Regions from separate parts of the Streptomyces sp. NPDC086766 genome, predicted to be linked through region 1. Evidence: riboswitches for the same ligand, from Rfam matches in the RefSeq annotation. Region 1 holds a riboswitch; each other region holds the start of a gene.
The links. Region 1 has a riboswitch for cyclic di-AMP ahead of ACIPM1_RS03475 (NlpC/P60 family protein). Riboswitches for the same ligand answer to the same signal wherever they lie in the genome.
Positions count from the first base shown of each region.

Region 2: it holds a riboswitch for cyclic di-AMP, as region 1 does, so the genes downstream of both, ACIPM1_RS23510 (transglycosylase family protein) here and ACIPM1_RS03475 (NlpC/P60 family protein) in region 1, are expected to answer to the same signal.
Region 3: it holds a riboswitch for cyclic di-AMP, as region 1 does, so the genes downstream of both, ACIPM1_RS10690 (peptidoglycan DD-metalloendopeptidase family protein) here and ACIPM1_RS03475 (NlpC/P60 family protein) in region 1, are expected to answer to the same signal.
Region 4: it holds a riboswitch for cyclic di-AMP, as region 1 does, so the genes downstream of both, ACIPM1_RS06305 (C40 family peptidase) here and ACIPM1_RS03475 (NlpC/P60 family protein) in region 1, are expected to answer to the same signal.

Region 1 is NZ_JBIVBI010000002.1:66,972-74,285, reverse strand. It holds gene pcrA (DNA helicase PcrA) at 1-809, opposite strand, end outside; cyclic di-AMP (ydaO/yuaA leader) riboswitch at 1,118-1,277, shown strand; gene ACIPM1_RS03475 (NlpC/P60 family protein) at 1,285-2,475, shown strand; gene ACIPM1_RS03470 (tellurite resistance/C4-dicarboxylate transporter family protein) at 2,657-3,625, shown strand; gene ACIPM1_RS03465 (hypothetical protein) at 3,708-4,061, opposite strand; gene ACIPM1_RS03460 (NlpC/P60 family protein) at 4,516-5,589, shown strand; gene ACIPM1_RS03455 (LuxR C-terminal-related transcriptional regulator) at 5,623-6,348, opposite strand; gene ACIPM1_RS03450 (PspC domain-containing protein) at 6,348-7,314, opposite strand, start outside.
Region 2 is NZ_JBIVBI010000013.1:88,236-95,549, reverse strand. It holds gene ACIPM1_RS23530 (SurA N-terminal domain-containing protein) at 166-813, shown strand; gene ACIPM1_RS23525 (nucleoside triphosphate pyrophosphohydrolase) at 966-1,988, shown strand; gene ACIPM1_RS23520 (cytochrome P450) at 1,985-3,301, shown strand; gene ACIPM1_RS23515 (transglycosylase family protein) at 3,495-4,541, shown strand; cyclic di-AMP (ydaO/yuaA leader) riboswitch at 4,724-4,890, shown strand; gene ACIPM1_RS23510 (transglycosylase family protein) at 4,894-5,556, shown strand; gene eno (phosphopyruvate hydratase) at 5,876-7,177, shown strand.
Region 3 is NZ_JBIVBI010000004.1:523,678-530,991, forward strand. It holds gene ACIPM1_RS10675 (MBL fold metallo-hydrolase) at 1-265, opposite strand, end outside; gene ACIPM1_RS10680 (TetR/AcrR family transcriptional regulator) at 439-1,059, shown strand; gene ACIPM1_RS10685 (SGNH/GDSL hydrolase family protein) at 1,191-1,976, opposite strand; gene ACIPM1_RS10690 (peptidoglycan DD-metalloendopeptidase family protein) at 2,193-3,098, opposite strand; cyclic di-AMP (ydaO/yuaA leader) riboswitch at 3,103-3,259, opposite strand; gene ACIPM1_RS10695 (tyrosine-protein phosphatase) at 3,779-4,576, shown strand; gene ACIPM1_RS10700 (DUF6126 family protein) at 4,658-4,777, opposite strand; gene ACIPM1_RS10705 (helix-turn-helix domain-containing protein) at 4,774-5,397, opposite strand; gene ACIPM1_RS10710 (aspartate aminotransferase family protein) at 5,485-6,867, opposite strand; gene dxs (1-deoxy-D-xylulose-5-phosphate synthase) at 6,864-7,314, opposite strand, start outside.
Region 4 is NZ_JBIVBI010000003.1:105,265-112,578, forward strand. It holds gene ACIPM1_RS06275 (adenosylmethionine--8-amino-7-oxononanoate transaminase) at 1-795, opposite strand, end outside; gene bioB (biotin synthase BioB) at 788-2,071, opposite strand; gene ACIPM1_RS06285 (8-amino-7-oxononanoate synthase) at 2,219-3,346, shown strand; gene ACIPM1_RS06290 (DUF397 domain-containing protein) at 3,438-3,662, opposite strand; gene ACIPM1_RS06295 (helix-turn-helix domain-containing protein) at 3,680-4,540, opposite strand; gene ACIPM1_RS06300 (ATP-binding protein) at 4,753-5,217, shown strand; gene ACIPM1_RS06305 (C40 family peptidase) at 5,394-5,867, opposite strand; cyclic di-AMP (ydaO/yuaA leader) riboswitch at 5,871-6,052, opposite strand; gene ACIPM1_RS06310 (hypothetical protein) at 6,435-6,734, opposite strand; gene ACIPM1_RS06315 (ATP-dependent Clp protease proteolytic subunit) at 6,742-7,314, opposite strand, start outside.

The sequences.
Region 1 (7,314 bases):
ACGTCGGGGAAGGCGCGGAGCAGGTTGACCGTCGTCATGATCAGGTCGTCGAAGTCGAGGGCGTTGGCCTCGCGCAGCCGCGACTGGTACAGGGCGTAGGCCTGGGCGAGGGTCTTCTCGAAACCGTCGGTGGCCTGGGCGGCGAAGTCCTCCTCGTCGATCAGCTCGTTCTTGAGGTTGCTGATCTTGGCGCTGAAGGACTTCGGCGGATAGCGCTTGGGGTCGAGGTCCAGGTCGCGGCAGACCAGGGCCATCAGGCGCTTGGAGTCGGCGGCGTCGTAGATCGAGAAGGAGGAGGTGAAGCCCAGCTTCTTGCTCTCGCGGCGCAGGATGCGGACGCAGGCGCTGTGGAAGGTCATGACCCACATCGCGTGGGCGCGCGGGCCGACGAGCTGCTCGACGCGCTCCTTCATCTCGCCGGCGGCCTTGTTGGTGAAGGTGATCGCGAGGATCTGGCCGGGGTGGACGCCCCGCTCGCCGAGGAGGTGGGCGATGCGGTGGGTGAGCACGCGGGTCTTGCCGGAGCCGGCGCCGGCGACGATGAGCAGGGGGGTGCCGGAGTGGACGACCGCCGCGCGCTGGTTCTCGTTCAGCCCCTCCAGGAGGGCGGCCGGGTCCACCGCCGGGCGCGGCGCGCCGTCGCGGTAGTGGGTGTCCCGGTCCGGCGGCAGGTCGAACTTCCCGCCGAACAGATCGCCCGGAACCGGTTCCGGAGCGTGATCGTCCTCGGGCGGCGGCGGGGGCTCCTCCTCGTGGCCGCGAGGGGCCTGGAGGTCCGCCAGGAAGCTGTCGTCAAAGAGGCTGCTCATCGCTCTACGAGTCTAGGGCGCCCCACCGACAACCCGGGGCCGCCCGCGGAACATCACACGATCCCGGCACCCGGCGGGCCGCACCGCCCCGCCGCGCCCCGCCCCCCGTACCGCCCCGCCCCGCCCCCTCACGAGGGCTACGCTGCGGAGCGACCCCGTCACGTCCACCGCACAAGTGATGCGAGGTCACGAAAATGTATCGGGCATATCGCGCATCAACCTTCACAGGAGCCACACGAGTTGGCTAGCGTGCCGTCAGGCCGCACGACCTCACCGGCGAACGACGCCGGGCCGCGCGGCCTCCGCCGAGTCCGGTCCCGCCGCCAGGCGATCCGGAGCCGGGGACCCACACCGACCTTGGGGTGAATCGGTCCGTGCCGCCCAGCGGGCGCGGACCGTAGGGCAACCCTTCCGAACCACCCGCCCGAACCCGACAGCTAACCCGGTAGGCGGACGATGGAAGGAGTCGCCTCCCTTGGCGTCGCACCGCAAGTCCCGCCCCGCCGGTCCGGGCGTAGCAGGCATACGCACGCCGGCCCTGGCCACGGCCGCCCTCACCTCCGTGGCCCTGCTCTCCCAGACGGCCGAGGCCGCCCCCGCCCCGGACAGCAGACCGAGCATCGAAGAGGTCGAGAAGAAGGTCGACGACCTGTACCGCCAGGCGGAGTCGGCCACGGAGAAGTACAACGACGCCAAGGAGAAGACCGGCAAGCAGCGCACGCGGGTGGCCTCGCTCCTCGACGACGTCGCCAAGCGCACCGACCGGCTCAACAAGGCGCGCGAGGAGCTGGGCTCGTTCGCCGCCGCCCAGTACCGCACCGGCGCCTCCGCCTCCAGCACCGCCACCTTCCTGCTCGCGGACACCCCGCAGGACTACTTCGACCAGTCGCATCTGATGGGACGGCTCACCGACCGGCAGAAGGGCATGGTCGACGACTACGTCACCCAGCAGTCCGCGACCATGGAGAAGCGGCGGGAGGCGACCCGGAGCCTGGAGACGCTGACCGAGTCGCAGCGCGACATCAGGACGGCCAAGGCCACCGTTCAGAAGAAGCTCGCCGACGCCCGCGAACTGCTGTCGAAGCTGAACGCCGAGGAGAAGGCGCGGCTGGCGGCGATCGAGAAGCAGAAGCAGGAGGAGGCCGCGCGCAAGGCGGCGGAGCTGGCGAAGCAGCAGGCCGCGGAGCAGGCCGCCGCCCAGCAGCAGGCCGCCTCCTCGGGCTCCGGCACGTCGGACTCCTCCGGTTCCACCGGTTCCACCGGCTCGACGGACACCTCGGGCTCCTCGACGTCCGGCACGTCGTACGCCACCCAGGCCGACAAGGCGCTCGCCTTCGCCCGCGCCCAGATCGGCAAGCCGTACGTCTGGGGCGCGACGGGCCCCGACTCCTACGACTGCTCGGGCCTCACCCAGGCCGCCTGGAAGGCCGCCGGCGTCACCCTCCCGCGCACCACCTACGACCAGGTGAACGCGGGGACGACGGTGTCGCTCTCCCAGGCGCAGCCGGGTGACCTGGTCTTCTTCTACGACGACATCAGCCACGTCGGTGTCTACATCGGCAACGGCATGATGATCCACGCCCCGAAGCCCGGCGCGTACGTGCGCGAGGAGTCGATCTACTACGACGGCGAGTCCGCGATCCACAGCGTGGTGCGGCCCGCCTGAGGCCCCACGGCAGCCCTGGAGGCGGGGCGGGGACGGCGCATGCACCGCGCAGTCCCCGCCCCGCACTCGTGCGGCCGCCGCCCTTCGCCCTTCAGCGCGCGCCGTCCCGCCCGCACCCTTTCGCGTGCGCCCGCGCGCGTGCCCCGCGTGTGCGGCGCGCGAAGATCCTTAGCATCGGGCCATGCCCCGCACCTCTTCCTTCGGCGCCTGGTGGGTGCACCGTCCGTCGACGGCCGGGTCCGCCGTCATGGCGACCGGCATCCTGTCGGCCGGCCTGCACACGACGGGCCACGAGGCGCTGTCCTGGATCGCCCTGGTCCTGGCGTGCGCCGCCTGGCTGGGGCTGGCGGCCGGCTTCCTGCTGCGTCTGGTGCGCGAGCGGTCGGAGTGGCTCGCGGAGGCGGGGACGCCGGGCGCGCTGACGGCCGTGGCCGCCACCACCGTGCTGGGGACCCGCTTCTCGGAGCTGGGCGCGCGGATCCTGGCCGAGGCGCTCCTCGCGCTGTCCGTCGTGCTGTGGCCGGGGCTGCTGCTGCGGGTGCTGCGCAGGGCCGGGCGCCGGATGCCCGGGGCGGTGTTCCTGGGCTGTGTGGCCACCGAGGGGCTGGCCGTGCTGGGCGCGACCGTGGCCGGGGCGCAGGCGTCGGCCTGGCTGGCGCACGCGTCGCTGGTGCTGTTCTGGCTCGGGCTGGCGCTCTACGTGTTCGCGGTCGCCCGGTTCGACCCGGTCCAGGTGATCGAGGGGGCCGGGGACCAGTGGATCGCGAGTGGCGCGGCGGCGATCTCGGCGCTGGCCGGGACGCAGCTGATGGCCGCGGCCGGGTCGGGGATGTACCTGTGGGACAAGGACGACGGCGGTGTCCTGCGCACCGTCACCGTCGCGCTGCTGATGCTCGACCTGTTCCTGTACGGCGTCCTGCTCGCCGCCGAACTCGCCTGGCCGCGCCTGCGCTACGACGTGCGCCGCTGGGCGACCGTGTTCCCCCTGGGCATGACGGCGGCGGCGACGCTGTCCGTCGCCGCCGTGGTCGGCGTGCCCTCGCTGGAGGTCCCCGGCGAGCTGCTGCTGTGGGTCGCGGTGGCGGCGTGGCTGGCCGTCGGGACGGGCGCCGTCAGGGACGCGCGGGCCGAGCTGCGGGCCGCGCGCTGACCGGCGCCCGCGAGGACGCGGGGAAGCCGGCCGCCCGGATCCGGAGAGCGGCCGCCCCGCGGATCCGAAGAACTGCCACCGCTCAGGTCCACAGCACCGCGATGAAGATGTTGACGGTGGTCAGCAGGCCGACCAGGCCGAACAGGCTCTTGTCCACCTTCTCCTCGTCCCGCTTCACATAGACCAGGCCGAGGATCACGACCAGCAGCGCCAGCTTCACGCCGATCTTGATGTTGTCGACGTGGTGGCCGTCGGCCTGGTTGAGGCCGACCAGGACGGCGCCGGTGACCAGCATGGTCAGCGCGCCGTGCAGCATTCCGGGCACGAACCGAGCGGTGCCCCGGCCCATCGCCTTCACCTGGGTGAGGAAACCGCCGAGCAGCGCGGCGATGCCGACGATGTGGAGGCCGACGAAGAAATGGATGAGTACGTCCATGAGGCCGGAGCCTAATCAGCGGCCCCGTCACCCCCGCACACCGGGGGAGGCCACCAAGGGGGACACCTCGGCGGCACCGCGGGACGCCCGGGCGCTCCCGGGCCGCCTGCGGATATACGCGGCCCGCCCATAGCACCCCGCCCGCATCGTCCGCCCGCGAACCGCGGCAATCGGTCATCGCCCCGCGTGAAGGCGGCGGTCCGACGGCGGGCCGACGGTCATATGCGGTCACCCGGCGATCCGCTCGCACCACTTCCGTACATTCCGTCACCGTGCCGTCACGGAGAGGTTTAGCGTCCTCCTCCAGGTGACCGGCTCCCCACCGCCGCCCGGGCCTGGGGCGGCAGCCGGACACCTTCGCCGAGAAGGTCCGGCGGCGGCCTGCTCCCCCCGTGTGAGCCGCCGCCGGACACGACTCGGACCGGCGGTCGGACGAAGGGACGTGACGGTCCAGGTGGCAGCGCACCGCAAGCCCCGACATCGCTCACCGGGCGGCGGCCCGGCCCGCACCGCCCGTACCGCCGTGACGATCGCGCTGGCGGGCATGGCGACCACGACGGGCTTCGAGGGGACCGGCCACGCCGCCCCGCAGCTGACGCCGGAGCAGGTCAAGGCCATGGTCGAGCAGCTGTACCAGCAGGCCGAGGTGGCCACCGAGAAGTACAACGGCGCCAAGGAGAAGGCGGACGCCGCCGAGAAGCGGATCAGGACGCTGGGCGACGAGGCCGCCCGCAGACAGCAGAACCTGAACGCGGCGCGTGACGCGCTCGGTTCGGTCGCCGCGGCGCAGTACCGGGACGGCGGCTTCTCCCCCGCGCTGCGCCTGATGCTCTCCGACGATCCCGAGCGGTACCTGGACGGGGCCGAGTTCAGCGAACGGGCGGGCGTCCGGCAGACGGCGGAGGTGAACCGGGTGCGCCGCCAGTTGCGGGAGATCGAGCAGCTGCGCGGGGCCGCGCACGTCCAGCTCACCTCGCTCCGGTCGCGGCAGGCGGAGCTGAGGCGGCAGAAGAGGACGGTCACCGCCAAGCTGGCCGAGGCCCGGCGCCTGCTCACCCGGCTGTCCCCGGAGCAGCGCGCCGCCTTCGGCGAGAGCGGGGGCGTGGGCGGGGCCGAAAGACGGGCCGCGACCGGCGGGCGGGGCGCGCCGGCCGCCCCCGGAGCGGTCGCGGCTCCCAACTCCCGCGCGGCGGCGGCCGTCGCCTACGCCCGGCAGAAGCTCGGCAGCCCCTATGTGTGGGGCGCGACCGGGCCCGACGCCTTCGACTGCTCGGGCCTGGTCCAGGCCGCCTACCGCTCGGCGGGGATCTCCCTGCCCCGCACCACCTACGCCCAGATCGGCGCGGGCCGCCGTGTGTCGCGGTCCGCACTGCTCCCCGGGGACCTGGTGTTCTTCTACTCCGGCATCAGTCACGTCGGCCTCTACATCGGCGACGGTCTGATGATCCACGCCCCGAACCCCTCGGCCCCGGTCCGGGTGGCCCCGATCGGCCTGATGCCGTTCGCGGGGGCGACCCGGGTGGTGTGACGGTCCGGGGCGCCCGCCGGGAACCGGCCCGGCTCACACCAGGCGGCGCGCCGTCGCCCAGCGGGTCAGCTCGTGCCGGTTGGAGAGCTGGAGCTTGCGCAGGACCGCCGAGACGTGGGACTCCACCGTCTTCACCGAGATGAAGAGCTGCTTGGCGATCTCCTTGTAGGCGTAGCCCCGGGCGATGAGCCGGAGCACCTCGCGTTCGCGCTGGGTGAGGCGGTCGAGGTCCTCGTCGACCGGCGGCGCGTCGGTGGAGGCGAAGGCGTCCAGGACGAAGCCGGCCAGCCGCGGGGAGAAGACGGCGTCGCCCTCCTGCACACGGAAGATCGAGTCGACGAGGTCGGCGCCGGTGATCGTCTTGGTCACATAGCCCCGCGCGCCGCCGCGGATCACACCGATCACGTCCTCCGCCGCGTCCGAGACGGACAGCGCGAGGAAGCGGACGGGCCGCTCGGCGTCGGCCGTCAACGCGGCGCAGCGGCGCAGCACTTCGACCCCGCCGCCGCCGGGCAGGTGCACGTCCAGGAGGACCACCTCGGGCCGGGTCGCGGTGATCACCGTGACCGCCTGGTCCACGTCCGCGGCCTCGCCGACGACCTCCACGCCGGTCTCCTCGGTCCGGCCGATCTCGGCCTGGACCCCCGTACGGAACATGCGGTGGTCGTCGACGAGGACCACGCGCACGCGCCGCCCGCCCGCACCGCCGTCCGCCTCCCCCGCTCCCGCCGTACCGTTCGCCTCGGTCGGGTCGCTCATCACGTGTTCTCCGCCCTCTCCATCTCCAGCTCGACCTCCGTGCCGCCGTCCGGCACCGCGCGCAGCCGCGCCGTGCCCCCGTGGCGCTCCATGCGGCCGATGATCGATTCTCTGACGCCCATGCGGTCGGCGGGTATCGCGTCGAGGTCGAACCCCGGTCCCCGGTCCCGGACGGACACGAAGACCGTCCTGCCCTCGACCTCGGCGTAGACCTGTACGGCACCCCCCTCGCCACCGTACTTGGCGGCGTTCACCATGGCTTCCCGCGCGGCCTGCATCTGCGCGCCGGTGCGCTCGTCCAGCGGGCAGTCGCCGACCACGACCACCTCGATGGGCACGCCGTGCTTGTCCTCGACCTCGGCGGCGCTGCGCTTGACCGCGTCGGCGAGGGTGGCCGGTTCGTCGGCCTCGTCCTTGCCGGTGCCCTCGGGCCGGTAGAGCCAGGCGCGCAGGTCGCGCTCCTGGGCGCGGGCGAGGCGGCGCACCTCGTTCGCGTTCTCCGCGTTGCGCTGGATCAGGGTGAGGGTGTGCAGCACGGAGTCGTGGACGTGGGCGGCGACCTCGGCGCGCTCCTGGGCGCGGATGCGCATCAGGCGCTCCTCGGACAGGTCCTGGGTCATGCGCACCAGATACGGGCCGGCGAGCAGCGTGACGCCGACGAGGACCGCCAGCGCCGCCTGGAGCAGCGAGCCGAGGTGGGCGGTGGAGCCCTGGAGGACGAAGATGCCGGAGACGCCGGCCGTGACCAGCAGGACGCCCCCGCCGGCGCGCAGCAGCGTGAGCGTACGGCGACGGCGGCCGACCTCGACCCAGCGGGCCCGGCGGGCGTTGTCCGCCTGCCGCCAGACGAGGGCGACGCCCGCGCCGACCAGGACGGCGGGCAGGAGGTACGCCTTGGCGCCGTTGCCGAGGTCGACGCTGCCGACGAAGACCATGGCCACCACGACCATGAGGAGCAGCGCGACG
Region 2 (7,314 bases), on a different contig from region 1:
GTGCGTCGGTGCGCGAGCCGCGCTGCGGGCCCGGGCGGCGAGGGCGGTGCCCGAACTCGTCGTGAATCGTTGGTCGAATGGGTTGGCCGGAGCCCGGCCGCTGCCTACCATCGATCATCGCAAGACTTTGTGCACCGTCGCACAATCTCTCCTCGGGAGGCTTCCTTGCACCGCCGCCGTCGCACCGCGCTCGTCCTGTCCGCCGTGATCGCCGCTGCGGCTCCCGCCCTCACCGCCTGCGGGAACGACGCCCATCCCGGCGCCGCCGCCGTGGTCGGCGGGCAGCGGATCACCGTCGCGCAGCTGCAGAGCAGGGTGGACGAGGTGCGGCAGGCGCAGCGCGCCGCGGTGCCCGACGCGGCGCAGTACGAGCGGGTGGTCGCCCGGACCGGCACGCTCGCCCGGGACACCCTGCACCAGCTGGTCCTCAACCGGGTCCTCGACCGGGCCGCCCGGGACGCGGGCGTCTCCGTCAGCCGCCGGGAGATCCAGCAGATGCGCACCGGCCTCGAGCGGCAGGCGGGCGGCCGCAAGGGGCTGCAGACGGCCTGGCTCCAGCAGTACGGGGTGCCGCCGAAGCGCCTCGACGAGAACCTCCGCCTCCAGCTGGAGGCCCAGAAGCTGGCGACCAAGCTGCACTCCGACACCAGCCGGCCGGAGTTCTGGAAGGCCCTGTCCGACGCCTCCCGGTCGCTGCGCATCGACCTCAACCCGCGCTACGGCAGCTGGGACGTGCAGAAGAGCACGCGCGTCGAGACGAAGAGCCCGTGGCTGCGCGACGTCTCCACGCAGACCGCGCAGCAGACGGCCTGACACGCACGCCCGGTGCAGGCCTGACCCCGATGCCTGACACGCACGTCTGACGCGCGCGGTCCGGCGGCGGCGTCCGCCGGGCCTTCGCGGGGGTCCGCGGACGTCTGTGGACGGCCCGCGGGGCCGTCGGTGCCGTGCGTTACGTTCGGAGCGTGAACACCACCAGCATCGACGCCGCTCCGGACGAGCCGGCCGCCGCCCCCGGCCGCGTCGTCCTGCTCACGACCAGCCACCGGGTCGCCCCGGGCCTGCTGTCCTGGCCCGCCTGGCAGGCACTGCACGCGGCCGACCGGGTGCTGTGCGCGGACGGCGCGCACCCGCAGCTGCCGTACCTGCGCGAGGCGGGCGTGGCCGTGGACGAGGCGGCGCCGACCGCCGAGGAGCTGGTCGCGGCCTGTGCCGGCGGCCGCAAGGTCGTGGTGGTGGCGACCGGGGAGGGCGAGCCGGCCCTGACCGACGGGCTCGCCCGTCTCGCGGGTTCGGGCCGGGTCGCCATGCCGGAGCTGGAGCTGCTGCCCGCCTCCTACGACCTGCCGGGCGCCCGGCTCCTCGACCTGGTCCAGGTCATGGACCGTATCCGCGCCGAGTGCCCCTGGTCCTCCCGCCAGACCCACCAGGGCCTGGCGAAGTACGGCATCGAGGAGGCGTACGAGCTGGTCGAGGCGATCGAGGACGGCGACCGCGCCGAGCTGCGCGAGGAGCTCGGGGACGTCCTGCTCCAGGTCGTCTTCCACGCCCGTATCGCCGAGGAGGACGCCGAGGAGCCGTTCTCCATCGACGACGTCGCCGGCGGCATCGTCGCCAAGCTGATCCACCGCCACCCGCACGTCTTCGGGGAGGAGACGGCCGCCACCCCCGAGGAGGTCAAGGAGCACTGGCTGCGCACCAAGGCCGAGGAGAAGCGCCGGACCTCCGTGACCGAGGGCGTCCCGCTCGGCCAGCCCGGTCTCGCCCTGGCCGCGAAGCTGGCGTCCCGGGTGCGCACGGCGGGCCTGGACGTGCCGCTGCCGAAGGCGGAGGGCGTCGGCTACGAGCTGCTGGCGATGGCCGCCCGCGCCGAGGCCGGGGGCGTCGACCCGGAGGCCGCGCTGCGCGCGGCGGCCCGCGCCTACCGGGACGCCATCAGGGAGACGGAGCGGGCGGCCGCCGCGCGGCCGGATAACGTCGAGGAGTGACCGCCCAGACCCCACCGGACCAGCCCGGACCCGCCCACCCCCTGCCGAGCCGGCTCGCCCCCGGCAGCCCCGCCCCCGAGCTCTTCTCCTGGGAGTTCGCGAGCGACCCCTACCCGGCGTACGCCTGGCTGCGCGAGCACGCCCCGGTGCACCGCACCCGGCTGCCCAGCGGGGTCGAGGCCTGGCTGGTCACCCGGTACGCCGACGCCAAGCAGGCCCTGGCCGACCAGCGGCTGAGCAAGAACCCGGCGCACCACGACGAGCCCGCGCACGCCAAGGGCAAGACCGGCATCCCCGGCGAGCGCAAGGCCGAGCTGATGACCCATCTGCTCAACATCGACCCGCCGGACCACACCCGGCTGCGCCGGCTGGTCAGCAAGGCGTTCACGCCCCGCCGCGTCGCCGAGTTCGCGCCGCGCGTGCAGGAGCTGGCCGACGACCTCATCGACCGGTTCGCCGGGCGCGGCACCGCCGACCTCATCCACGAGTTCGCCTTCCCGCTCCCCATCTACGCCATCTGCGACCTGCTCGGCGTGCCGCGCGAGGACCAGGACGACTTCCGGGACTGGGCGGGCATGATGATCCGGCACGGGGGAGGCCCGCGGGGCGGGGTCGCGCGGGCGGTGAAGCGGATGCGCGGCTACCTCGCCGACCTCATCCACCGCAAGCGCGAGGCGCTCCCGGCCGAGCCCGGTCCGGGCGAGGACCTCATCTCCGGTCTCATCCGCGCCTCCGACCACGGCGAGCACCTCACCGAGAACGAGGCCGCCGCGATGGCCTTCATCCTCCTCTTCGCGGGCTTCGAGACGACCGTCAACCTCATCGGCAACGGCACCTACGCCCTGCTCACCCACCCCGGGCAGCGCCGCCGGCTGGAGGACTCGCTGGCGGCCGGGGAACGCGGCCTGCTGGAGACCGGGGTCGAAGAACTTCTGCGCTACGACGGCCCCGTGGAGCTGGCCACCTGGCGGTTCGCCACCCGGCCGCTCACCATCGGCGGGCAGGACATCGCCCCCGGCGACCCGGTCCTCGTCGTCCTCGCCGCCGCCGACCGGGACCCCGCGCGGTTCGCCGACCCGGCCGTGCTCGACCTCGGCCGGCGCGACAACCAGCACCTCGGCTACGGGCACGGCATCCACTACTGCCTCGGCGCCCCGCTCGCCCGGCTGGAGGGCCAGACCGCGCTCGCCACCCTCCTGACCCGCCTGCCGGACCTCCGACTCGACGCGGAGCCGGCGGACTTGCGCTGGCGCGGCGGTCTCATCATGCGCGGCCTGCGCACGCTGCCCGTCCGGTTCACGCCCCTTGGCTGAGTACGGCAGGTGTCGTCCCCCGGCCGGTGAGCCGGTGAAGGCAATGTGACGCGCGCTCAACTATGTGATCTTCACGTGATCTGCGCGGCATGAACTTGTGACAAGTGATCGGCACCCGCTACGTTCACGCATCAGCGTGGCGGAGAGCGTTTCCCGCCGCGCCGGTCACCGCTGTCACGCGAAAGGCTTCCGCATGCTCCCCGGCAACGGCCGTCACCGTCGCCCCCGCCAGGCCCCGGCCATCCTCGTCGCGGCCGGTGTGACCGGATCCGCCATCGCCCTTCCGCTGCTCGGCGCATCCGGCGCGAGCGCGGCCGACGGCACCACGTGGGACAAGGTGGCGGAGTGCGAGAGCGGCGGCTCCTGGAGCGCCGACAACGGCAACGGCTACTACGGCGGCCTGCAGTTGACCCAGGACGACTGGGAGAAGTACGGCGGTCTCTCCTTCGCGCCGAGCGCGGACCAGGCCAGCCGGTCCCAGCAGATATCCGTCGCCGAGAAGATCCTCGCCGACCGGGGTCCCGGCGCCTGGCCCACCTGCGGTCTGCTGTCCGGTCTCACCAAGGACTCCGGCGCGGCGAACGTCGACACCGGCCTGGGGGACGCCTTGTCCGGCTCGTCGGACTCCTCCGATTCGCCCGGTTCGGCCGACTCGGGGCTCTCCAATGCGGCGCCGGGCATCTCCCACTCGTCCGGTTCGTCCGGTTCTTCGCACGGCAAGTCCGGTTCGTCCGGTTCCTCCGACGAGTCCAGTGAGACGCCCTCGACTTCACCCTCGTCGCCCTCGCTGTCCGGCAAGAAGGGTGAATCGGGTAAGTCCGACACATCCGCCGATGCGGGCGCATCGCATGACTCCAGCAGCTCCCCCTCGGTGTCTCCCGAGGTGGACGATCCGGACAACTCTGCCCAGATCGGCGGTTCTTCCGCGCTGGTGGACACCGGCTCCATCGGCGGCGGCCGGCACCGCGGCGGCAGCGCGGCAGAGGGCCCGGCCGACGTCCGGGTCGACACCTCCTCCGGCCGGCACGCCTCGCGCGGCGACGCCGACGCGCGCGCCACGGTGGACGACTCCTACACCGTCCGCGCCGGGGACTCGCTCGCGTCCATCGCCGACTCCCTTGCGGTCGACGGCGGATGGCGATCGCTCTACGCGGCGAACAAGGATGCGATCGGTGTCGACCCGAATCACATTTTCGCCGGTCAGACCCTTGATCTCCCTACCGAAACCACCCAAAAGTAGGGGGAGTTCGGGACGCATTTATCACCTAATGTCCGATTAGGTGAAAGTGTGGGATGGGTCTCAGAAGCCCTGATCGCCTTTGAAATTCCCCGGATCGCGTGTCTACGGTCGTGTCCGCTCGTCACCACGAGCCCCGGCTGTCGCAACGCCGAATCCTGCCAGCGGCTGCCCGGGACCAGTCGTCGCGTCATGCGCCGTAGGCAGGAGCGGGGGACCCAAGGTAAGTGCCGTGTCCGGCGATTGAGCCGGACCGGCTAGGGGTGAAGCCGTGCGCCGCAAGGGGCACGGCCGGGCAACTCAACCGGCCCGAACCCGACAGCTCACCTCGCAGGCGTCGGTGAGGGGATCCACCATGCTGTTTTCGAGCACTGGCAAGCACCGTCGTCCGTCCAAGGCCACCCGCGCCATCGCCCTCGCCGGTGTCACCGGCGCCGCCGTCGCCGCCCCGCTGATGGCGACCGGCACGGCCTCCGCCGCCACCGCCTCCGAGTGGGACGCGGTCGCCCAGTGCGAGTCCGGCGGCAACTGGTCCATCAACACGGGCAACGGTTTCTACGGCGGTCTGCAGTTCACCAACTCCACCTGGGCCGCGTTCGGTGGCACCGCCTACGCCTCCCGCGCCGACCTGGCGAGCAAGTCGCAGCAGATCGCCGTCGCCGAGAAGGTCCTCGCGAGCCAGGGCAAGGGCGCCTGGCCGGTCTGCGGCAAGAACCTGTCCAGCACCCCGTACAGCGGTGGCACCTCGACGAAGAGCACCACCACCCGCTCCACCGAGAAGCAGGCCGCCAACCGCTCCGCGACGCGTCCGGCCCCCAAGAAGACCGTCACCACCCCGACCGGCAAGAAGGTCGCCAAGGGTGACGGCGAGTACAAGGTGGTCGCCGGCGACACCCTCAGCACCATCGCCCAGAAGCACAAGGTGCAGGGTGGCTGGAAGAAGCTGTTCGAGCTGAACAAGAACATCGTCCAGGACGCCAACCTGATCTACCCGGGCCAGCAGCTGCACCTGAAGTGACAGCGGCCCGGTAGCCGGACCACCGGCCCCTCCCGCGCGTGACCCCGGCCCCCTGGGGGTCACGCGAGGGGCCGCTCCCCGCCCTCACGGGCTCCCCGCCCCGGCGCGTGTCCCCCGTACGCGCCGGGGCGGGGCTTTTTTGTGTCTCCAAGTGGTCCCGGTTTCCCCGGGCCCCTTTGTTCCGCGCGTGAACAATGTGTACGGTCAGCCTGTCCACGGGACGGTCGGTCGGTCGGCCGGCGGCCCGTGGCGGTTAGGCTCTAGTCGCAAGGCACACCAGCCCCGCACAACCAGCGTCACATCCACGAAGGAGATGCTCGTGCCGTCCATCGACGTCGTCGTAGCCCGGGAAATCCTGGACTCCCGAGGCAACCCCACGGTCGAGGTCGAGGTCGGCCTCGACGACGGCAGCACGGGTCGTGCCGCCGTCCCGTCCGGCGCCTCCACCGGTGCCTTCGAGGCCATCGAGCTCCGCGACGGTGACCCGGGCCGCTACCAGGGCAAGGGTGTCGAGAAGGCCGTCCTCGCCGTCATCGAGCAGATCGGCCCGGAGCTGGTCGGCTACGACGCCACCGAGCAGCGCCTGATCGACCAGGCCATGTTCGACCTGGACGCCACCGACAACAAGGGCTCCCTCGGCGCCAACGCCATCCTCGGCGTCTCCCTCGCCGTCGCCCACGCCGCCTCCGAGGCGAGCGACCTCCCGCTCTTCCGCTACCTGGGCGGCCCGAACGCGCACCTGCTGCCGGTGCCGATGATGAACATCCTGAACGGCGGCTCGCACGCCGACTCCAACGTGGACATCCAGGAGTTCATGATCGCCCCGATCGGCGCGGAGTCCTTCTCCGAGGCCCTGCGCTGGGGCACCGAGGTCTACCACACCCTGAAGAAGGTCCTGAAGAGCAAGGGCCTGTCCACCGGCCTCGGCGACGAGGGCGGCTTCGCCCCCAACCTCGGCTCCAACCGCGAGGCCCTGGACCTCATCCTCGAGGCGATCAAGGAGGCCGGCTACACCCCCGGCGAGCAGATCGCCCTGGCGCTCGACGTCGCCGCGTCCGAGTTCTACAAGGACGGCTCCTACCTCTTCGAGGGCAAGACCCGCACGGCCGCCGAGATGACCGACTACTACGCCGAGCTCGTCGCCGCGTACCCGCTGGTCTCCATCGAGGACCCGCTGTTCGAGGACGACTGGGCGGGCTGGAAGACCATCACCGACCAGCTCGGCGACAAGGTCCAGCTCGTCGGCGACGACCTGTTCGTCACCAACCCCGAGCGCCTGGCGCGCGGCATCGAGGACGGCGCCGCCAACGCGCTGCTGGTCAAGGTCAACCAGATCGGCTCGCTGACCGAGACCCTCGACGCGGTCGAGCTGGCCCAGCGCAACGGCTTCAAGTGCATGATGTCCCACCGCTCCGGCGAGACCGAGGACGTCACCATCGCCGACCTGGCCGTCGCCACCAACTGCGGCCAGATCAAGACCGGCGCCCCGGCCCGCTCCGAGCGCGTCGCCAAGTACAACCAGCTGCTGCGCATCGAGGAGATCCTCGACGACGCCGCGGTGTACGCCGGCCGCAGCGCGTTCCCGCGCTTCAAGGGGAACGTCGCGGTCTCCAAGGTCTGACCCCGTGCCCGCCCGGGGCCAACCCCGGGTGAGGCCTGGCCAGTCGCACGTACGTCCCCGTACTCGGTCCCGTACCGTGTCCGGGGACGTACGCGTGTGTGCCGACCCACGGGAGGCGGGGACGATGGCTGTACTGC
Region 3 (7,314 bases), on a different contig from region 1:
GGTCGGCGAGCGTGGTGGCGTGCACCGGCACGGTGCCGGAGGGGGCCCGGCGGGGGCGGGTGTCCTTGTCGAAGTAGACCTTGGCGAAGGCCCGCATCGAGCCGGAGGGCCGGGTCCGCGCGACGCCGCCGGGGTTCTGGAAGACGCCGTCCGCGAAATGGGGCGACCGGCGGATGCGCGCCATGCGCTCACCGCCGGGGTCCGCGCCGAAGGCCGCGGGCCGCAGCGCGCGGAGCCCGGAGCTCAGGGAACGGAAGCCGGCCACGGTACCTCCAGGAGTCGGTCGGATTTTCCATTATGGAGGGCCGCCGCGCGGGGCCCTCCGGCAGCCTGCCGTCCGCCGCGGCCCGCGGGACGGGCCGGCGGCGCGAGGGGGCTCCGGGCCGTGCCGCCGTGCGCGCCAAACGGGCGGTGTGCGGGGGGAGTTAGGGTGACCGCGTGGCGAGAGTGCGGTTGAGCGTGGCGGAGCGGCGCGAGGAGCTGCTGCGGGCCGCCATCGGGCAGATCGAGGAGCGGGGCGTGGCGGCGGTGCGGATCGCCGACGTGGCCTCGGTGCTCGGGGTGAGCAACGCGCTGGTGCTCTATCACTTCTCGACGAAGGAGAAGCTGGTCGCGGCCGCCTTCGCCCATGCCGCCGAGGACGATCTGGCGCAGCTGCGCAAGGTGCTGGGGCGGCGGACGACGGCGCTGCGCCGGCTGCGGGCCGCCGTCCGCTGGTACGCCCCGACCGGCCAGGCCAAGGGCTGGCGGCTGTGGATCGAGGGGTGGGCGGCCGCGCTGCGCGAGCCCGCTCTGCGGGAGGTCGCCCAGGGCCTCGACCGGAAGTGGAAGGCGGCGATCGCCGAGGTCGTCGCGGAGGGTGTGGCGGCGGGCGAGTTCCGGTGCCCGGACCCCGGAGCCGCGGCGCTGCGTCTGACGGCCCTGCTCGACGGGCTCGCCGTCCAGCTGACGGCGTACGGCGGCGGGGTCTCCCGCGCGCGGGCCCGGGAGTGGGCCGACGAGGCACTGGCTCGGGAACTGGGCCTGGAGCGGGAGGCGTTGACGGCCGCGGGCCGGTGAAACGGCGCCGTGGACGGGCCCCGGGCCGGGGCGAGCGCCGGCCGGTGCGGCGAGGGGCACGACCCCGCGGCGGGATGCCGTGCCCCTGCGCTCCGGTGTGCGCCCCGGGACGAGGCGGACGCCTGCCGGCCTCACGCCACCGTCGTGATCCGGCTCCTGATGTCGGCCGGCGACAGTGTGCCCTTGGCCGTCACATGGTCCCCGGAGGACTGGCCGCGCAGGCGGCGGCCGATCCACGGCACCAGGAACTCCCGGGCCCACTGGACGTCGTCGCGCCGGATGCCGAGGGTGCCGCGCGGCGGCAGCGGCGGCCAGGGCTGCTCGGGGTCGGCCGGCACGTCGAGGCCGAGGACCTGGCCGGCCCGCAGCGCCACCCGGGTGTGCCCCTCGGGCGACAGGTGCAGCCGGTCGTGGTCCCAGGCCCGGCGGTCCTGGACGGCCTTGAGGGACCACAGGTCGAGCACCGGGCAGCCGTAGCGGTCGGCGATGGCCCGCACGTGCCCGTTGTAGGTGGCGATCTTGCCGCGCAGGTGCTTGAGCACGGGCACGCCCCGGGTGTCGAAGCCGGTGGTGACCATCACGGTGCCGGCCGCGGCGGCGAGCCGGGCGAGGCCCTTCTCGAACCGCTCCGCCACGTCGTCCGGGTCCGTGCCGGGACGGATGATGTCGTTGCCGCCCGCGCAGAACGACACCAGGTCCGGGGCGAGTTCCACGGCCCGCGGGACCTGGTCCGCCACGATCTGGTCGAGCAACTTGCCGCGCACGGCGAGATTGGCGTACTGGAAGTCGCCCTCGGGGCGTCGGTCCGCGAGCAGGACCGCGAACCGGTCGGCCCAGCCGACGAACGCCCCGTCGGGGCCGGGGTCGCCGACGCCCTCGGTGAAGCTGTCCCCCACCGCCACGTACGACCCGATCACTGCTCTGCTGTCACTCTTCGAATCGTCTGCCACGTCGGCCCATGATTCACCTTGGAATGTGACCTACGCGACCGTAGGCAAGGGTTGACGGACGGTGAGATAAGCCACTGAGCGAATGTCGCCGCCCAGGAATAGAACACGCCGAAGGCCGGACCCGGGGGGTGTGGGTCCGGCCTTCGGCGGCGTGTCAGGCAGATGGTGGCGGGAGCGCGGGCGTCAGGCGACCGGGGCGCCGTGCGCGCGCAGGTAGGCGACCGGGTCCACGTCGGATCCGTAGTTCGGCGTCGTGCGGATCTCGAAGTGCAGGTGCGGGCCGGTCACGTTGCCGGTGGCGCCGGACAGGCCGAGCCGCTGTCCCGTGGTCACGGCCTGGCCGGCCGAGACGGAGAGGGCGGACAGGTGGGCGTACTGGGCGTAGTGGCCGTCCTGGAGCCGGAGGACGACCTGGTTGCCGTAGGCACCGCCCCAGCCCGCGGAGACGACCGTGCCCGCGCCGACGGCCTTGACCGGGGTGCCGGTGGGGACCACGAAGTCGACGCCGGTGTGGTAGCCGCTGGCCCAGTGGCTGCCGGCCACGTGGTAGCCGGTGCCGACGGCGGCGTGGGTCACGGGCAGGGTGAAGCCGGTGGCGGCGGCCCGCTCGGCGCGGGCGACCGCGGTCTTCACCCGGGCGGCGGAGACGGTCTTCGCCTTGGCGGCGGACGAGCCGGCGGTCGCGGGCTTCGGGGTGGCGGGCGCCCGGGTGGCGCTTGCGGCGGCGTGACCGAGCGTCAGCTTCAGGCCCGGGTGGATCAGCGAGGGGTCGTCGCCGACGGCCCGGCGGTTGTCCCGGTACAGCTGCTTCCAGCCGCCGCGGACGTGCTGGTTCTCGGCGATGCCCGACAGGCTGTCGCCGGCACGGACGGTGTAGGTCCGGGCGGCAGCGCCCTTGACCGCGGGCGCCTTGACGGCCACGGGGGCGCTGCGGACGGTCTTCTCGGAGACGGACTGCGCGGGGGCCGCGTGGGCTCCCGCGGCGCCTATGAGGGGCAGTGCGAGCACGGCGCCGCCGGTTCCGGCGGCGGCGAGGATGCGGGTCAGGCGCTGGGGCTTCGGACGGCGGTGCTTACCCTTCGCGGGCATGGCGGATTCCTCTCCGGCGCCTGCGAGGTGAGCTGTCGGGTTCGGGCTGGAGATGCCCGGCCGCGCGGGACGCGACTTCACCCCTAGCCGTTCCGGAGACCGGAACAGGCGGTCGTACCTGTGGGTCCCCCGCTCCTGCCGTGCACGGGTGAGTGTGCGGGCCCCGGACGGCGGCAGGATGAGGCGTCCGTCCGGATCGGGATGGAACGTAAGCGAGCGGGATGTGTTCGGACAAGCAGAGGGTTCCGCTCAGAGATGCTCATCTTGATCCAATTCGGGCAAAACCGGTGACGCTCCGTGCATTCGATCAGCGCTCTCTTCGTCAACCGCGGCAAAAGACAACGCGATTACGTGAACATGGCGGAGCACCGTGGGTCACGAATATGACGCTCCTCACGTCCGGGCTCGTCAGGAGTCCCCAGGGGGTGGCGAGTTGGGGCTTAAAGGGTTAAAACCGACAAAACGCCCATAGGAGACAGGAGGGCGAAAGTGGGCCAGGGGGTCGCCTGCGCGAAGGCCGCCGAGCGGAGCCGCCGGCGGCCAGAGGCTTCCTCGCCCGTGGCCGGACCGTTGCCCCGGGAACCCATGTCGTATCGTCGAAAGGCGCGCCCGCCGACGAGCCGTGACGGCGGGCTCAGGCCCCGCCTTCGGGCCGGGCCGACCGAGTGGGAGGAGCCCCCGTGACGCAGCAGGTCCCGTCGACCGAACCAGAGCTGGCCGGAGTGCGCAACTTCCGCGACGTGGGCGGGCTGCCGACCGTGGACGGACGGCGGGTGCGGCACGGAGTGCTGTTCCGCAGCGGCCACCTCGCGCACGCGACGGACCGGGACGCGGCCTTCCTCTCCTCCCTCGGCCTGCACACGATCTTCGACTTCCGCAACGCGGCCGACAAGAAGCTCGAGGGCCCGGACGTCGAGCTGCCCGGCGTGCGCAACGTCAACCTGCCGCTGAGCGACCCGGCCGACGGCGCCGAGTTCTGGCGGATGGTCCGCGACGGCGACCTCGACCAGCTGCGCACGATCCTCGCGGACGGCAAGGCGGCGAACCGGATGATCGCCTCGTACCGCATGATCATCACCGAGCGCACCGCCGAGCACTCCCACGTGCTGCACGCCCTCGCGCAGGACAGCGTCCCCGCCCTGATGCACTGCGCGGCGGGCAAGGACCGCGCGGGCCTGTCGATCGCCGTGACCCTGCTGGCCGTGGGCGTGGACGAGGACGCGATCCGGGCGGACTACCTGGAGTCGAACGCCAAGCACCGCCGCTACAAGGTGCACCGCAGCAGCAGCGCGGCCTCGGCCTACTCCCCCGAGGTCATGGAGCTGCTCGGCCCGCTCTTCGACGCCCGCGCCGAGTACCTGGCCGCGGCCCTGGAGACCATCGAGGAGACCTGGGGCGGGGTCGAGGCCTACCTGGAGCGCGGGCTGAAGCTCACCCCCCAGACACGGGAACGGCTGCGGGAGCGCCTGCTCGACTGAGGGGCGGCGGGCTGGGCCCCGGCCGGTGCGGGGGCGCCGCGCCGGCCGCGGCCCGCTCCGGCTCCCCCACCTCGCGCTTCCCTACTTGGCGCCCACCTCGAACAGCAGCCAGACGAACCCCGCGAAGACGTGCCCGACGGCGATGTAGACGATCAGCCGTATCCACAGGGCTCGCGGGAACTTCTCTTCCATGTCGGTCATGACGTGTCTCCGGTGTGGGGGCCCAGGCACAGCGCGGCCGTGGGGCTCTGCAGCAGGGTGTGGACGAAGAGCAGATCGACCCCGTCGTGGTCCTCGGCGGCGATCCGGTGCGGGGTCAGCGAGTCGAAGTGGGCACTGTCACCCGGTGCGAGCAGGTGCGCGGTGTCCCCGAGGCGCAAGCGCAGGCGCCCCTTGAGGACGTACAGCCACTCCTCGCCCGGGTGCACACGCACGATGTCGCCCTGGGAGCCGTGGGGCACGTGGACCCGCAGGGCCTGCATCCCGCGGCCGGGCGCACCGGCCTGCCAGTACGTCCAGCCGCCCGCCCGGGTCGGTTCCATGGCCGCCGCGCGCACCACGGCGTCCGGGGCGGCGACGCTCTCGCCGAGCAGTTCGGAGACCGTCGTACCGTAGACACGGGCGAGCGCGAGCAGCAGCGGCAGGGAGGGCTGGCGCTGTCCGGTCTCCAGGCGGGAGAGGTGGGCGGGCGACAGCCCGGCCGCGCGGGCCGCGGCCTCCAGGGTGAGGGAGGCCCGGCGGCGCAGCGCACGCAGCTGCGGGGCGACGGCGGGCAGGTCCTCGACCGGTCCCGCCGAGGGCTCGGACTCGGGAGCGCTCATGCCTCCATTGAGCCGCAGCTTTGCCTCTCGGGCAAATCAATTGCCTCAGAGGCAAAAAGCGGCCACGTGAGCAGGCCGGCCCGCGTCCTAGCGATGGGCGACTGCCTGCTTCACCAGTGTCTTCCCGAAGTCCCACATCAGTCCGCCGCCGTGCGCGTCGTCCATCACGTCGGTGAAGGCCTCCACGAAGCGGTCCACCTCACGCTCACCGATGATCAGCGGCGGGATCAGCTTGATCACCTCCAGGTGGTCGCCGGAGACCTGGGTGAGGATCCGGTGCCGCTGGAGCAGCGGGACGACCACCATCTGCGCGAACAGGCCCTTGCGGGCGGCCTGGAGCACGGTCCAGCGGCCGCGCAGCTTCAGCGACCGGGGCCGGCCGAACTCGATGCCGATCATCAGGCCCCGGCCGCGCACGTCGGCGAGCAGTTCGTACCGTTCGGTCAGGGCCGCGAGCCGCGACTTCAGCAGCTCGCCGGTGGCCCGGGCGCCCGCGACGATCTGCTCGTTCTCCATGACGGACAGCACGGCGAGTCCGGCCGCCATGGCCTGGGCGTTGGACCCGAAGCTGGCCGAGTGGACCAGCACCCGGTCCATGGACGAGTAGACCTTCTTGAAGATCCAGTCCCGCCCGAGCGTGGCGCCGACCGGCACATAGCCGCCGGACAGCGCCTTCGCCACGCACACCAGGTCCGGCGCCACGCCGTCCTCGTGCTGGAAGGCGTAGAAGTCGCCGGTGCGGCCGAGTCCCGTCTGGACCTCGTCCGCGATGAGCAGCGCCTTGTGCCGGTGCAGCAGCTCCTGGGCGGCGCGCAGATAGCCGGGCGGGGCCTCGTGCACGCCCTTGCCCTGGATCGGCTCGACGATCAGGGCGGCGACGTCGCCCTTCGCCAGCTCCCTCGCCAGGGCGTCGAGATCGCCGAGCGGTACGGCGGTGTCGGGCAGCAGCGGGGCGAAGCCGTCGCGGAAGCCGTCCTCGCCGTTCACGGACAGGGAGCCCACGGTCAGGCCGTGGAAGGCGTGCTCGCAGTACAGGACGCGCGGCCTGCCGGTGGCGCGGCGGGCGAACTTCAGCGCCGTCTCCACCGCCTCGGTCCCGCTGTTGCCGAAGAACACCCGGTCCAGGTGCGGACTGTGGGCGAGCAGGCGCTCCGCCAGCAGTCCGGGCAGCGGCGGGCAGTCGAAGCGGGTGAGGTCGGCGAGCTGCGCGTCGAGCACGTCGTGCAGCGCCTTGCGGACGACGGGGTGGTGGCGGCCCAGGCCCATCACGCCGAACCCGGCGAGCATGTCGAGGTAGTCGTCGCCGTCCGCGTCCCAGAAGTAGGCGCCCTCGGCCCGCTCGTAGACCTTGTCGAAGCCGATGGTGTGCAGCATGCGCGGCAGCTGGTGGTTCAGGTGCCGGGCGTGCAGCTCGTAGCGTTCGGCTCCGCGCTCGGACAGAAGGCTGCCGAGGTCGAACTCCTTGCTCATTCAGCTCTCTCCTCGACTGGTCCGGCGGCCCCGGCGGTGTCCCGCGCCCGGGCCGTCCCGGCCTGGTCCTTGGCGGCCAGGCTCGCGCCGATCCGGCCGGCGATCTCCACGGGCGTGAGCCCGATGTCGGCCAGCACCTCGCCGCGCTTGGCGTGCGCGAGGAACTGCTCCGGGATGCCGAACCGCCGTACTGGTACGTCCACTTCGGCGTCGCCGAGGGCCAGCGCGACCGCGGAGCCGACGCCGGCCGCGCGGCTGTTGTCCTCGACGACGGCGACCAGGCGGTGGCCGGCGGCGAGTCCGGGAAGCGCCGGGTCGACGGGCTTGACCCAGCGGGGGTCGACGACGGTGCACGCGACGCCGCGGGCGGCGAGCAGCTCGGCGGCCTTCAGGCAGACCGGCGCCATGACGCCGACGGCGACGAGCAGGACGTCGGGGTCCTCGTCC
Region 4 (7,314 bases), on a different contig from region 1:
CGCCGCGAACAGGGCACCGGTCCGCCCGAACCCGGTCGCGATCTCGTCGAACACCAGCAGGACGTCGTGGGCGTCGCACGCCTCGCGCAGCACCCGCAGATAGGCGGGGGAGTGGAACCGCATCCCGCCCGCGCCCTGCACCACCGGTTCGACGACGACGGCGGCCAGCTCGTGGGCGTGCCGTTCGATCAGCTCGCGCAGATGGGCTGCGTAGGCCTCCTCGTAGCCGGCCGGGGGCGCGTCCGCGAACACCTGACGCGGCAGCACCCCGGTCCACAGCTCGTGCATCCCGCCCTCGGGGTCGCACACGGACATCGGCTGCCAGGTGTCGCCGTGGTAGCCGCCCCGCCAGGTGAGCAGCCGCCGCTTGTCCGGGCGGCCGAGCGAGCGCCAGTACTGCAGGCACATCTTGGCCGCCACCTCGACCGACACCGAACCGGAGTCGGCGAGGAAGACGTGCTCGAGCCCCTCCGGCGACATGTCGACAAGGAGCTTCGCGAGCCGGACGGCGGGCTCGTGGGTGAGCCCGCCGAACATCACATGACTCATCCGCGCCAACTGACCGCGGGCCGCCTCGTTGAGCACCGGGTGGTTGTAGCCGTGGATCGCGGACCACCACGACGACATGCCGTCGACCAGTTCGCCCGCGCCGTCGGCGAGCGTCAGCCGCACCCCGCTCGCCGACTCCACGACCAGGGGCTCCTGGCGGCCGGGCATCGGACCGTACGGATGCCACACGTGCCGCCGGTCCAGCTCCAGCAGGTCGGGCACGCGCAGGCCGGACGGATCAGGCATTGGGCGCGAGGTCCGTTCCGGCCCCGCGGCGGCGTACGGCGACCAGGTCGGTGCGCGGCTCACCGGCGGCCGGCGCCGGCGCGGAACCGCAGACCCCGCCGCCCTCGTGGGAGCCGCACCCGGCGCCCTCGTGCGAACCGCATCCGGCGCCTTCCCGGGGCCCGCAGCCCGCGCCCGCGTCCACGCCCTCGCCGGACTCGTGCCCGGCACCCGCGTGCGCACCGCAGCCCGCGCCCGCGCCCTCGTGCGAGCCGCAGCCGCCGCCGGCCGTCGCGCGGTGCTCCGGCAGCGTGACCTGCTCGGCGCCCTCCACCTCGAATCCGGCGTCCGCGATCATCTCCAGGTCGGCCTTGCCCGCCTGGCCCTCGCTGGTGAGGTAGTCGCCGAGGAAGATGGAGTTGGCCAGGTGCAGGGCCAGCGGCTGCATGCTGCGCAGATGGACCTCGCGGCCGCCCGCGATGCGCACCTCCACGTCCGGGCAGACGAACCGCGTCATGGCCAGGATCCGCAGGCAGCGCTGCGGGCTGAGGTTCCACTCCTGGGCGAGCGGGGTGCCCTCGAACGGGATCAGGAAGTTCACCGGAACGGAGTCCGGGTCCAGTGCGCGCAGCGAGAAGACCACGTCGACGAGGTCCTCGTCGCTCTCGCCCATGCCGGCGATCAGACCGGAGCATGCGGACAGCCCGGCCGCGTGCGCCTTCTGCACCGTGTCCACCCGGTCGGCGTAGGTGTGGGTGGTGGTGATGTCGCCGTACGTCGCCTCGGAGGTGTTGAGGTTGTGGTTGTAGGCGTCGGCGCCGGCCTCGCGCAGCCGCTCGGCCTGGCCGTCGGAGAGCAGGCCGAGGCAGGCGCACACCTCGACGCCCTCGTTCTGGTCCTTGATGGCCTTGATGGTCTGGGAGACCCGGTCCACGTCCCGGTCCGTCGGGCCGCGCCCGCTCGCCACGAGGCAGACCCGCTTGGCGCCCCCGGCCAGCCCGGCGGCGGCGGCCTGGGACGCCTCGTCCGGCTTGAGCCAGGTGTACTTGAGGATGTCCGCCTTGGAACCGAGCCGCTGGGAGCAGTAGGAGCAGTCCTCGGGGCACAGGCCGGACTTGAGGTTGACGAGATAGTTGAGTTTCACCCGTCGGCCGAACCAGTGGCGGCGTACCTTTCCGGCCGCGGCCACCACATCGAGCAGGTCGTCGTCGGAGGTGGCCAGCACGGCCAGAGCTTCCTCGCGGGTCGGCAGCTCGCGCCGAAGCCCCTTGTCCACCAGCGTGTTCAGCAGGTCCATGAGAGCCGATCCTGTCCTACGGGAGTGCCCGGGGCCAAGGAGAGTTTGCACAACAGAGACGGATCGACGTGTGGGTATTGCCACACCATGGGGTGTCGGCCGTGCCGCTAGGGTCTGTCCACTGCCTACAAAAGCCCCGGAGGACCCATGGCGTTCGGCTGGATCGACGAGCAGGCCCGGGCGCGCCGCCGCGCCGGACTCGTCCGGACCCTGCGGCCCCGTCCGGCCGAGTCGACGCTGCTGGACCTCGCGAGCAACGACTACCTTGGGCTGGCGCACCACCGGGAGGTCACGGAGGGGGCGGCGGCCGCGGCCCGTGTCTGGGGCGGCGGCGCCACCGGCTCGCGGCTGGTCACCGGCACCACCGAGCTGCACACCGAACTCGAACGGGAACTGGCCGACTTCTGCGGCTTCGAGGCGGCGCTGGTCTTCTCCTCCGGGTACGCCGCCAACCTCGCCGCGGTCACCGCGCTCGCCCCGCACGGCTCGCTGATCGTCTCCGACGCGGGCAACCACGCCTCGCTGATCGACGGCTGCCGGCTGGCCCGCGGCACCACACAGGTCGTGGAGCACGCCGACCCGGAGGCCGTGCGCAAGGCCCTGGGCACGCACGACGGGCCCGCGGTGGTCGTGTCGGACACCGTCTTCTCGGTCGACGGCGACGCGGCCCCGCTGGCCGGGCTCGCCGCGGCCTGCCGGGAGCACGGCGCCGGGCTGGTCGTCGACGACGCGCACGGCCTGGGCGTGCTCGGAGCCGGTGGGCGCGGCGCCGCGCACGCGGGGGGACTCGCGGGCGACGGCGACGTGGTCGTGACGGTCACGCTGTCCAAGTCGCTCGGCAGCCAGGGCGGCGCCGTGCTCGGGCCCGCCCGGGTGATCGAGCATCTGGTCAACGCGGCGCGCACGTTCATCTTCGACACCGGGCTCGCCCCCGCGGCGGTGGGTGGCGCCCTGGCGGCGCTGCGGCTGCTGCGCCGGGAGCCGGAGCGGGCGGCGCGGGCGCGTGCGGTGGCGGCCGAGCTGCACGCCCGCCTGACCGCCGAGGGCCATCGGGCGGTGCGTCCGGACGCCGCGGTCGTCTCCGTAAGGGCGCCCTCCCCGGAGGCGGCCGTGCAGTGGGCGGCCGACTGCCGGGCGGCGGGCCTGGCCGTGGGCTGCTTCCGTCCTCCTTCCGTGCCCGACGGCATCTCACGGCTCAGGCTGACCGCCCGCGCGGACCTCTCCGCGGCGCAGATCGAACGCGCTGTTCGGGTGATCGGAGAGACGCGACCATGAGTCGGCGTGACACGGCCGTTTCTCGCGCGATGCGGATGTGGTCAGTCGGTTCGGGGGTACGGGGTCTACGTCGGGGGTGTACCGGGGGCCGTCACCGCAGCGCGGTGAGGAACCCCGCCCAGCTCTCGGGGGAGAAGAGCAGCGCGGGCCCGGCCGGGTCCTTCGAGTCGCGCACGGCGAGCACTCCGGCTTCGGGGCCGGAGCGCGGCGTGGCCGTCTCGACGCAGTTGTTCGCTCCCGTGCTGTAGCTGCTGCGCAGCCATCGCACGCCGTGCAGATCGGTACTGGAGGGGACGTTCCGAGGCAGAGCGGACATGATGCCTCCCAGCGCTGTTATGCGCCCTCACCCATCGCGGCGATGAAATCCAACGAGTCCTCGGGGGAAAGGGCGTGGATCCGAAGGGTGTTGAAGGCCTCGGTGTAGGCCTCTAGGTCTTCTTTCCGTTCGAGATAGAGGCTACTCGTCAGGTGGTCGAGAACAACCACATCTAGATCAGAAGTGCTCAGGAACGAGAAGATAACGAAAGGTCCGGTGATGCCGATGTGCGCGCCGGCGCCGAACGGCAGTACCTGGAGCCGTACTTGGGGCAACCGCGCCGCCTCCACCAGCCGGTTCAGCTGCCGCGCCATCACCTCGGGCCCTCCGACCTCCCGGCGCAGCACGGCCTCGTCCAGTACCGCCGCCAGTTCCAGCGGCGGCCGGGCGCGCAGCACGTCCTGCCGGGCCAGCCGCACCTCCACCAGCGCGTCCAGCCGCTCGTCGTCGAGCCCCTCGACGGCGGCGCGGGTCACCGCGCGGGCGTACTCGGGGGTCTGGAGCAGTCCGGGGACGACCGAGGTCTCCAGGGTGCGCATCCCGCTCGCCTGGGACTCCAGGCTGATGAAGTCCCGGTAGGTGGACGGGAGTACCCCGCGGTACGCGTGCCACCAGTGATGCCTGCCGCCGCGGTCCTCCGACCCGGCCAGCGCCATCAGCAGCTCGCGCAGCTGGGCGTCCGCGACGGCGTACGCGTCCAGGAGCAACCGCACGTCGGCCGGTTTGACCCCGCTGGCGCCGGTCTCGATCCGGCTGACCTTCGACTGGTGCCAGCCCACCATCCGGGCCGCCTCACCGCTGGTGAGACCCGCACCGGTGCGCAGCGCGCGCAGTTCGGCGCCCAGTTTCCGACGGCGCACCGCGGGACCGTTCTGCATGCGCTCCCACCTACTCCCTCCGGGCCGCCCAAATACGCTCTGCCGTGGCAGAGTTCACCGCTTCGAGCGACAGATATATGCATATCCTGGTGGATCGCCACCGCGAACGACGCGGTAATGGCAGTCTGACGACGAAGCACCAGTCCGGGACCGTACTCGAACCATCCGCTCCGTGTCGGACTGCGGTCCCGTGGGAAAGGGACGACGTCGCCATGGCAGACCATCTGGAAGCATCCGTCACTCTGCCGAGCGATCCGGCCTCGGTCGCCGCGGCCCGCGCCTTCGTGGTGGGCACCCTGGCGGAGTGGGGTCTGTCGTCGGACTCGGAGACCGCAGACACCGTCCGTCTCATGGTGTCCGAACTCGCCACCAACGCCGTTCAGCACACGCTCGGGCAGTCGCCCACCTTCACGGTGGACCTGGTGCTCGCCCGCGAGGAGCAGTTGCGCATCGGGGTCACCGACAGCCACCCGCGGCTCCCGAAACGGCTGCCGGCCGCCGTCCAACAGGACAACGGCCGGGGCATGGTGATCATCCGGTGGCTCACCGTCGAGTGCGGTGGCAGTCTGACGGTGCGGCGCACCCGCGAGGGCGGCAAGACCGTCTGCGTCGAGCTTCCGTGGACGGCGCGGGTCCGTCCGGGGCCGGTCCCGGCCGCCGGTCAGCAGGAGCCGTAGGGCGGCGTCCTGCGGGGCCTGACGGAGCGGGCCCACCGGGGGACTTGCGGGGCTGGGCCCGGCAGGGTCCGCGGACACCGTGCGGAGGAGCCGGCGCGGCCCGTGGCGGAGCCGGGGCGCCGGGCGCCCCGGTGGGTGGTGACGGCGCCCGGGGCGCCGTCACCGTGTCCAGAGGGTCAGCTGACCCGCCCGTACCAGACGCTCTTCGTCCAGATCTTCTCCAGCCTCACCACGTCCCCGGACTTCGGTGCGTGCCAGATCTTGTTGTGACCCGCGTAGATGCCGACGTGGTACACGTTCGAGCCCGAGTGGAAGAACACCAGGTCCCCGGCCCGGCGGCTCCTCGCGGAGATGTGGTGGGTCTTGTTGTACTGCTGGGAGGCGGTGCGGGGCAGCTTCTTGCCCGCCTTCTTGAACGAGTAGAGCGTCAGCCCCGAGCAGTCGAACCTCCGCGGGCCCGACGCGCCCCACTTGTAGGGGGCGCCCTTCTTGGAGGCCGCGACCTGGAGGGCCTTCGTCGCCGTCGTGGCGGCAGCGGCGTCGGTGGCGACACCCGGGACCACGATGGAGCCGCCCACGGCGGCGATGGTCAGCGCCGAGGCGGTGCCGGCCCGGGCCATCAGCGACGGGACACGATTGAGCGCAGTCATGCGCAACCCTTCGTCAACCGCCTGTGAAGGATGACCTGTCGGATTCGGGCTGGCGAAGTAGCCCGGCCGCGTTGCCGCGGCTTCACCCCAAGGGCTGCTCGGCCCGGCCATGGTGTGACCGTTCCGGCGACCCGTCGTGCCTGGGTCCTCCACTCCTGCCGATGCACTTCTGTCGACCGGTCATCCGGGCGGCGGCAGGACTCGGCGTCCGCCCGGACCGCCCCGCCGGTGTGGCGGGGGCTTGTCGTCAGACAGGGATCTTCACCTACTCATGTCCGAAAATCCCAACGGAACCGGGGATTTGTGTTGTTACTCACCACTCACCCGTTCGGGTGGACACCCACACGATCGAATGAATGTCTCACCCCCTGACGACCCCCGGACCAGCACCGGAAGGGCTCGTTCCGCCAACCGGGCGCGCGTGTCGCGCAACTCGTGGGGCCCGGAAAAAGCAGCGACGCTTACGCCGTTGGGCGGTAACCCGTTCGGCTCGTTTCGGGCCTGTCGCCAACGTCCGGTGCGGAGCGCGGACATGGCGGCCGGCGGAGCGCGGCGGCGCCCGCCGGGTCAGTCCGGCGGCAGCGTGACCCGGGACGTGCGCCGCTCGCCGTCCAGCACGCGCAGCGCCCGCGCCAGGGTGTCCGCGTGCAGTTCCGTCTCGCCCCGCTCGTGCATCAGCGCGAGGGCGTCGCGCAGCTCGATCGCCTTGCGGACGAGCGCCTGAGCGGCTCTCAGGGCCCGATAGGTGCCCTCGTGGCGGGCGGGGTTGACGCGGCCCAGCAGATCGACGGCGTCCAGGTAACGGTCGATCAGCTCGGCCTCCGCGCGCGTCAGCGCGGGCAGCGGCGGCAGCTCGGGAGGCAGCACCGGCGGCTCACCTCGCGTCCGGCGCGGCGGCGGGACCCTTGCGGCTCTCGACGATCCGGTCCACCAGCCCGTACTCCAGCGCGTCCCGGGCGTCGAGGATGGTCGTCCGTTCGAGGTCCGCGCGCACCTGCTCGGGCGTCCGTCCGGTGTGCCGTGCGAGCAGCTCCTCCAGACGGGCCCGGATCCGCAGCAGCTCCTCGGCCCGGACGGCCAGGTCGGACGCCTGACCCTCCATCGGCTCGGGCAGCACGGGCTGGTCGAGGACCACGCGCGCGCCCGGCAGCGCGTACCGCTTGCCCGGGGTGCCCGCCGCCAGCAGCAGCGCGGCGGACGAGGCGACCTGGCCCAGGCAGATCGTCTCCACGTCGCAGGTCACGAAGCGCATCGTGTCGTAGACGGCCGTCGCCGCGGTGAACGAGCCGCCGGGGGAGTTGAGGTACAGCGAGATGTCCCGGTCGGGGGACTGGTGTTCGAGGTGGACGAACTGCGCCGCCACGTCGTTCGCAGAGGTGTCGTCGACCGGGGTGCCGAGGAGGACGATCCGCTCCTCGAGCAGCTTGGAGTACGGATCCAGGGTCCG